2 regions of the Paenibacillus sp. FSL R7-277 genome follow, and region 1 is predicted to be linked to the other one. Evidence: predicted binding sites of a transcription regulator. Region 1 holds the regulator's gene; the other holds the start of a gene.

Region 1 (3,926 bases):
CTCTGCCAATCAGTGTTTCCACTTCATCCTGTATCTTCTCCAGACCCAGACCAAGTCCGATCAATGCCTTAGCGGCAATGCCGTCTCCTTCACGAATCAGTCCGAGTAAAATATGCTCTGTCCCAATGTTGTTGTGTCCCAAACGTACGGCTTCTTCCTGCGCCAGCGCCAGCACCTTTTGTGCGCGTTCCGTAAATCTTCCAAACATCATATCTCCTGCACCTCCACGGATAATAAATATCTATAATTTAATGTTGTGATCCCAGTGTCTCCCGGAGCAGCTTCGCCCGGTACATATCGCGTTCAGTAGGCGACAGCTCGTCACCGAACAGCTTTTGCAGAAAGCCCGGCTGAGTCTTGACATTCAGCTCATTGAGCACTGAAATCGAAGGCCCTTCCAGTATCCCCAGATCTACACCAAGCCGCAGATCGGAGAGCCGCTGTGCCGATTCTTTCAGTTCCATCACAGCAGCATAGGCCAGAATTCCGTAGGAGCGCTTGATACGGTCCGTAATCCGCAGAGCGGAATCGACCAGCAGGCGTTCGCGGGCGTTGCGTTCATGCTCTATAATCTGGGTGACTACGCTGTGAAGATTCTCAATAATCTCATTTTCGGTCTGTCCGAGCGTAATCTGGTTGGAGATCTGAAAGATATTCCCTACTGCTTCGCTGCCTTCACCATAAATTCCTCTAACGGTAAGCCCCACCTGATTAACTGCGGACAAAATGCGGTTGATCTGATGCGTCATCACCAAGGCCGGCAGATGCACCATAACCGAGGCTCTCAGCCCTGTTCCCACATTGGTGGGACAGCTTGTTAAGTAGCCTCTGCGGTCATCGAAGGCGTAATTGACAGCAGCCTCGAAAATATCATCGATGGCGGTTGCCCTTACCCAGGCTTCTCTGACCTGCAGCCCCGGGAACAGGCATTGAATGCGGAGATGATCCTCCTCATTGATCATAATGCTGACCGACTCGTCCTCATTAAGAATGACTGCCCCGCCTTTGGAATCATCCGCCAGGTTAGGACTGATGAGGTGCTTTTCCACCAGTACCTTTTTGTCCAGCTCACCCAGCTCATCCAGTCTCAGCAGCTCGAAGCTGCCGAAGTCGGCCGAAGCTTCACCCTGAAATACGGGGGCAAGCTGCTCCAGCACCTCCTCCGACTGCTCTCTTGAAGCGAGCAGCGGGAACGGAAGATGCTCCAAATTACGGGCGATCCGCATACGGCTGCTGATGACAATCTCGGAATGGCTGCCGCCGCAGCGCATCCAGTCACTCAGTGCTTGTTCGGTAAACCGGAGACTTGACATGCCCGGATCCCTCCTATATATCAAAGACTTTACTCTTGTGGCATTTCTTTTTCAAGCTTGCGGATTCTGTCCCTCAGCTCAGCTGCGGTCTCGAACTCCTCCTGCACAATACTCTGCTGCAATTCCTGCTTCAGCTCATCAATCTGGCGCTTGCACATAATCTGTGCGCCCGCCCGCTTGGGCAGCTTGCCGACATGCGCTGTACTGCCATGCACCCGCCTGAAGAGCGGGTCAAGTGTACTGTCGAAATACTTATAACAGGAGCTGCAGCCGAACCGTCCCAGCTTGCTGAACTGTGAATAGGTCATGCCGCAGTTTTCACAATGCAGCCCCTGCACACTTTGTGCGGCTGCTGACTTTCCCTTGCCCGAGCCTTCCAGATCCAGGAGACCGGAAAGCAAGCTGTGGATAGAGAAGCCTCCCGCAGTTCCGGGAATCAGTTCACCCTTCTCCCGCGCACAGCTTTCGCAGATATGAAATTCCGTCTTCTCCCCGTTCACAATCTTCGTGAAGTGGAGTGTAGCCGGTTTGACGCCGCATTCCTGGCATAGCATGAGCGGTGTCCCTCCTTACCATTTGACAAATTATTTGCCCAATAAAGAGATTAGCATAGCCTTCATAAGCTTGGCACGAATCTCATCCCGGTACGGCAGATTAACCGTCAGGCATTCCCGGGAAACCGCAGAACGCATCAGACACGCTTCACGTTTGGAGAGGAAACGGGCCTCCTCCAGCTGATAAATCAGCCCTTCGGCAGAATTCTGATCAATATCATTCCCTATCGTGGAGTTCAGATGTGCGTATAAGGCCACATTCTGAGGCAGCTCATAGCGCTGAATCCGGATATATCCGCCGCCGCCGCGTTTACTCTCCACCACATATCCCTTTTCCAATGTGAACCGTGTGCTGATGACATAATTGATCTGTGACGGGACACAGGAGAACTGGTCCGCCAGATCATTGCGCTGAATTTCCACCGTACCTTCGGGACTTTCATGCAAAATATTCTTCAGATATTGTTCAATAATATCGGAGATATTACGCATCACTCATCCTCCAGTGTATAAGCATTGGTTAAATCTGTGCTGCGCCAACGCCTGCCGTCAGAGACATGCTCTTAAGAACTTAACCCGGGCAATGTAATAAGAATCGGCTGCAATAGCCTCTGCCCTGCGCTTTTTCTCTAAATGTTACATTCCTGAGAACGATGATATCCGGCCTGCGTTGACTTTGACTTTCTTTGACTTTTTCATATTATAACATATTCTCGCTGAATGCCAAGGGGTTACTCTTATTTTTTACGTTTTGGCTGTATTGTATTCCGGTTGCCTGCTTAGTTCACTGAATGGAGGCGTTATGTATAGGACAGCTCCTCCCTCCCAGGGGAAGAGGAAGAGCCGTTCTCTGTCAGAAAAAATCGAATAATGCCGTCTCGGCCTGCGGAATCAGCGCTTCAAGCCAAGCTGTCGCCTCAGCAGTCCCGGATAATTGTCCGTACTTTGCCGCGTGAAGCGGACGCTTGTATCCCATCAGCAACACAGTAAGCGTACCGATACTGCATTCCAGGTCAGCCTCTGACCGCTCGCCCTGAATCCGGGTGAACGCCGCTTCCCCTTGCTCCGACACAGTCCACCGCCATAACCCGTTGTTCCATGACGCATGCTTATCTTCAATATAAAGCATCCGCTCCCGGTCACCCTCCGGCACATTGAAGGTCATGTTCTCCACAAAAGCCTTAGCATTGACGATACGCGCCATGAAGTATGGATAATTCTCCTGCGCAATCCGCGGATCGGGAAGGAGGAAGGGAAGAATATCGTCAGCAGGCACCAGCTTCAGCTGTGCAGCCGTAATCATGGAGTCATGATTGGCCAGGAAGGTCCACAAGCCCTGGCGGGCAAGCTCGTTCCCATAGATAAACTCATCTATGACCAGCTCCTGCTGCACTATTTTATACAGCACATAGCCCTCCGGTTCACCCTGCTCTGAATAAAACACACAGGAATGCGTATCGTCATCAAGCACACTTTCCTTCCACCAGGTCTCAGTGCGCTGGAGAGTCCCGTTATACCTCATAGCGAATTGGTCGTACAACTGCTGGAATACTGCAAGATCCGGGATATCGCGCTTCACGCTGCCCTTAATCTCCGTCTTGTGCGGGAACTTCCCTACCGGAAGAGTATACTTCTTATATTCACAGTAGATCTCCCAGCCGAATTTACGGTAAAAGGGAATCAGGAACGGATGCAAAAAGGACAATGTCTGACCGGCTTCATTCATCGTCTCGAGCGCATGGGTCAGCAGATGGGCTACATAACCCTGCCGGCGGTTCTCCGGCCAAGTGGCTACACCGGCGATGCCCCCCATAGAAATGGGCCTGCCTTGTATATATACCTGTAACGGAAGAAGCGTCAGCTTCGCACCGATACTGTCCCCTTCAAAAATCGCCCAGGTTTGTTCCGGTTTGAAGCTCTCCTTGGCGCGTACTCTGTCTTCTGCAGAAACCTTATACTTAAAAGCATATTCGGACAAGCTTAGGCTGTCCTCAAATTCTCCGGCACGTAATTGCCTGATTTCCATGCTGTTCCCTCCGTTACATTCCATAAATTAGCT
Region 2 (3,926 bases), on a different contig from region 1:
AACCTTCCTGCGCGATGCGCTGGGGATGCCGCTCTCTTATGATAAAGCGGGGAAGACGTACACCATCGGGACAGGAACTGCTCAGACAAGGCTGACGATCAATGATTATGGCATTTCTGTTATGGTGAACAATTATTATGTCGGTGAAGGCAAGCAACTGAATAACCGGCTGTATGTTTCGTCTGAGCTGCTTAGCGATTACTTGGGCTACAAAGTAGACGGGAGCGCAGCAGCAGGACGGCTGAATGTTATGAAGAAAGTACAGAATGCGGTAACCATCAAAACAGTGAGCTATGTGAAGGATCATAAGGATGCGCCTATCCGGCTGGATTATCCGCAGGTCAGCGGCCTGGCAAGTGCAGAAGCAGAGAAGGCAATCAATGATACGATTAAGCAGACCGTTCTGAACTATGCGAAGGATGCTGAAGATCAAATCTCCAAGCGGTCGAAGGATGACCGGCCGTATGAATTCGAAGGCGGTTATGTGATCACGTATAACCAGGATGGCGTGCTCAGCCTAATCACCAATCAATACGGGTATACCGGCGGTGCCCATGGGATGACTTACCGCAATGCGTTCACCTTCTCGCTCAAAGACGGGAAACGTCTGTTGCTGGGCGATCTGTTCGGTGCCAACCCTAATTACAAGAAACAGCTCAATGCCAAGCTGGCCACCGAGATCAAAGCTAACGGAGGATATCTGGGCGGGTTCAATGGACTGAATACCGAGAAGTACTTCTATCTGAAAGATGGCAAAGCGGTGCTCTTCTTCCAGTTATACGAATACACGGCATATGCCGAGGGCTTCCCGGAATTCAACTTCAGCTTCAAGGAACTCCTGCCGGATGGAAGCAGTCCGTTCGCGGCGCTGAAATAATAAAATAATTATCCAGATGCCCTTGCATCTCCTCCGGGAGATGCAGGGGCATTCTTGCACAACCCTTCATCCACGGCCTAATCAGCCTGCCCTGCCGTTACCACTTCACCCGGATAGTCATAAGCTATAGAAGGCAAGCAGCTTATAACGGGGAGGGGAAGGTTATGGTCTATGCTTATACAGCGATCGGGGATTCACTTACAACCGGCTTCGGGGCGCTGCCCGGGAACGGCTTCGTCCCCGTCTACCGCCGGATGGCGGAAGGGAGGCTGGGTACACCAGTGGTGCCGGCGAATCTTGGCGTCAACGGTCTGACCACCGGGGGGCTGAAGCAACGGCTGAGGAGCTCGAATGTCTACCGGGCGGCGGTGAAGGATGCGCAGATCATTACGCTGTCCATTGGCGGCAACGACTTGATTAAGGCAGCCCGGGCAGCCGGGCCCCGGCCCGGTGAATTCCAGGGCTTACTGCAGCAGGCGCTTAGGGACTGCAAGCGTAACTACAGCGACATCATGGGTAGCCTGACACAGCTCAAAGCAGGTTCCCGCAGCCCCTATATCATCCGGATGGTAGGCCTGTATAATCCCTACCCACAGGTGAATGAAGCAACAGAGTGGGTGCGGGAGTTCAACCGCTATGCAGCAGGCTACAGCAGCAATAACGTAGGGTTTGCTTCGGTATACCATGAATTTGCCGGTAACGAGCGGGGGCTGCTGTTCCTGGACCATATTCACCCGAACGGCAGAGGCTACCGCGTAATTGCAGGCAAGCTGGATGCCCTTGGGTACGGGAGCTTAAGGTAGGCAGCAATGGCTGGGCATAAGAAAGAGGCTGTAACGGGACCGGACCGGTCTGTTACAGCCTCTTTGTGTATTCATTGGAGCATGTACTTATACGCCTGTTGGCAGAGTCTTCTCAATTACCTTGTCCACGATACCGTATTCAGCAGCGTCTGCAGCGCTCATGAAGTAGTCGCGGTCAGTATCCTTCTCGATCTTCTCCAGCGGCTGGCCTGTACGCTCGGACAAGATGCGGTTCAGCTTCTCACGCAGCTTGATGATGCGGCGGGCGCGGATCTCGATATCCGAAGCCTGCCCCTGCGCACCGCCTAGCGGCTGGTGAATCATGATCTCGCTGTTCGGCAGGGCGAAGCGCTTGCCCTTGGCGCCGGCATTCAGCAGGAACGCTCCCATGGAAGCGGCCATACCTACACAGATGGTGGATACATCCGGCTTAATGTATTGCATTGTATCGAAGATGGCCATACCCGCTGTGATGGAACCGCCTGGGCTGTTCACATACAGGTGAATATCCTTATCCGGGTCCTCGGCAGCCAGGAAGAGCATTTGTGCGATGATGGAATTGGCAACCACGTCATTAACCTCCGTTCCAAGGAAAATGATGCGGTCCTTCAGCAGGCGGGAATAGATGTCATAAGCGCGCTCACCGCGGTTGCTCTGTTCTACTACCATAGGAATATAACTCACGTGGAAAACCTCCTTGAAATTGGTGCTTCGAATGTGTTCATTTTTTACTGTTACCGTATTAACCACATGATAAACAAATTCAAACAAAAAGTCAAAGAAAGTCAAACTTACTTTCAAAAAAAAGAGCCCTCAAGCGGCTCATTGGTTAAATATAATATAATCGGAACTAAATTATGTACAAGCTTGAAAAAAATGGCGCGCCCGCCAAGAATCGAACTTGGATCTCAGGCTTCGGAGGCCTACGTCATATCCATTGGACCACGGGCGCAACAGAAATTATTATAATATACTTCTCGGATAAAAGCAATGCGTATTAGGCATCCTGCGCAAAAATAGTTTTCTCTGCCTCCATTAATAGAGCCGGAGATGCACCTCCTGCCAGCGGCCTTCCGGACAAGCCCATGTATAAGATGAAAGCGGGCTGAGAATTATAGTCTCGGAACACTTGCACTTGGCGTCAGTTTTGGGTAGAATATGGGTGGGACTTAAAAAGTTAACCCGGGACATTTTGAGACCACGAACAAGGGATAAGAGAAAGACGAAGTTGCAGGAGTGAAAGCATGCGTAATCTATTGGAAATCCAAAAGCAGCTTCTGCCTGATCTCATGGAAACCCTTAAGAGACGGTATACGATTCTACATCAGATCATGCTGTCCGATATTATTGGGCGCAGGACGTTAGCCGCATCGCTTGATATGACCGAGCGGGTGCTGCGCGCCGAGACGGATCTTCTGAAATCGCAGGGGCTCATTGAGATCGAGAGCGTCGGTATGCGCATTAGCGATGCCGGTCGCAGACTGCTTGACCTGCTGGAGCCGGTCGCCAAGAGCCTATTCGGCCTGGATGATCTGGAAGAGAAAATTCGTACAACGTACGGTCTCACCAAAGTCATTGTGGTACCTGGCGATTGTGAGACATCGCCGTTCACCAAGCGTGAGCTGGGGCGCGCAGGCTCCAAGGCACTGCTCAGCGTACTGCGCAGTGACGATACGATTGCCGTCACAGGCGGATCAACACTGGCCGAGATGGCCGATCAGCTGACCCCGCCGCTATCCCTTTCCTATAAGAACGCCTGGGTTGTTCCGGCGCGTGGAGGACTGGGAGAGAGCATGGAGATACAGGCCAACACCATTGCTTCAACCATGGCCAAACGGATTGGCGCCAATTACCGTCTGCTGCATGTGCCCGATCTGCTTAGCGGAGACGCATATGAGTCGCTTGCGCAGGACTCCAATATTGGAGAGATTGTACAAATTATCCGCAGATCGCGTATTATTGTACATGGAATAGGCGACGCCATTGAAATGACCCACCGCCGCAAGCTGGACTCCGGGACGATCTCAGAGATTCAGAGCGAGGGAGCCGTAGCCGAGTCCTTCGGATACTATTTCAATGAGAATGGCGAAGTGGTTCATACGATGCGGACCATGGGGCTGCGCCTGGAAGACATTATACGTACAGAAGTCGTTATCGGTATTGCCGGCGGCAAACGCAAGGCGAAGGCCATTCATGCGATGCTGCGGTTCGGGCAAGAGGATATTCTCGTCATCGACGAGGCGGCG

The links. The regulator CtsR, encoded in region 1, represses protease genes until heat stress. The targets are predictions, from matches to a motif close to ATGGTCAATAAAGGTCAAACA.
Region 2: a site for CtsR is predicted at 2,452-2,472, ahead of clpP (ATP-dependent Clp endopeptidase proteolytic subunit ClpP). Genes of this name have one in related genera too.

The regions. Positions count from the first base shown of each region.
Region 1 is NZ_ASPX01000004.1:80,048-83,973, forward strand. It holds gene clpC (ATP-dependent protease ATP-binding subunit ClpC) at 1-211, opposite strand, end outside; gene C173_RS02080 (protein arginine kinase) at 249-1,313, opposite strand; gene C173_RS02085 (UvrB/UvrC motif-containing protein) at 1,343-1,867, opposite strand; gene C173_RS02090 (CtsR family transcriptional regulator) at 1,898-2,359, opposite strand; gene C173_RS02095 (GNAT family N-acetyltransferase) at 2,721-3,893, opposite strand.
Region 2 is NZ_ASPX01000045.1:31,328-35,253, forward strand. It holds gene C173_RS15690 (PdaC/SigV domain-containing protein) at 1-877, shown strand, start outside; gene C173_RS15695 (GDSL-type esterase/lipase family protein) at 1,042-1,680, shown strand; gene clpP (ATP-dependent Clp endopeptidase proteolytic subunit ClpP) at 1,768-2,364, opposite strand; tRNA gene C173_RS15705 (tRNA-Arg) at 2,558-2,632, opposite strand; gene C173_RS15710 (sugar-binding transcriptional regulator) at 2,925-3,926, shown strand, end outside.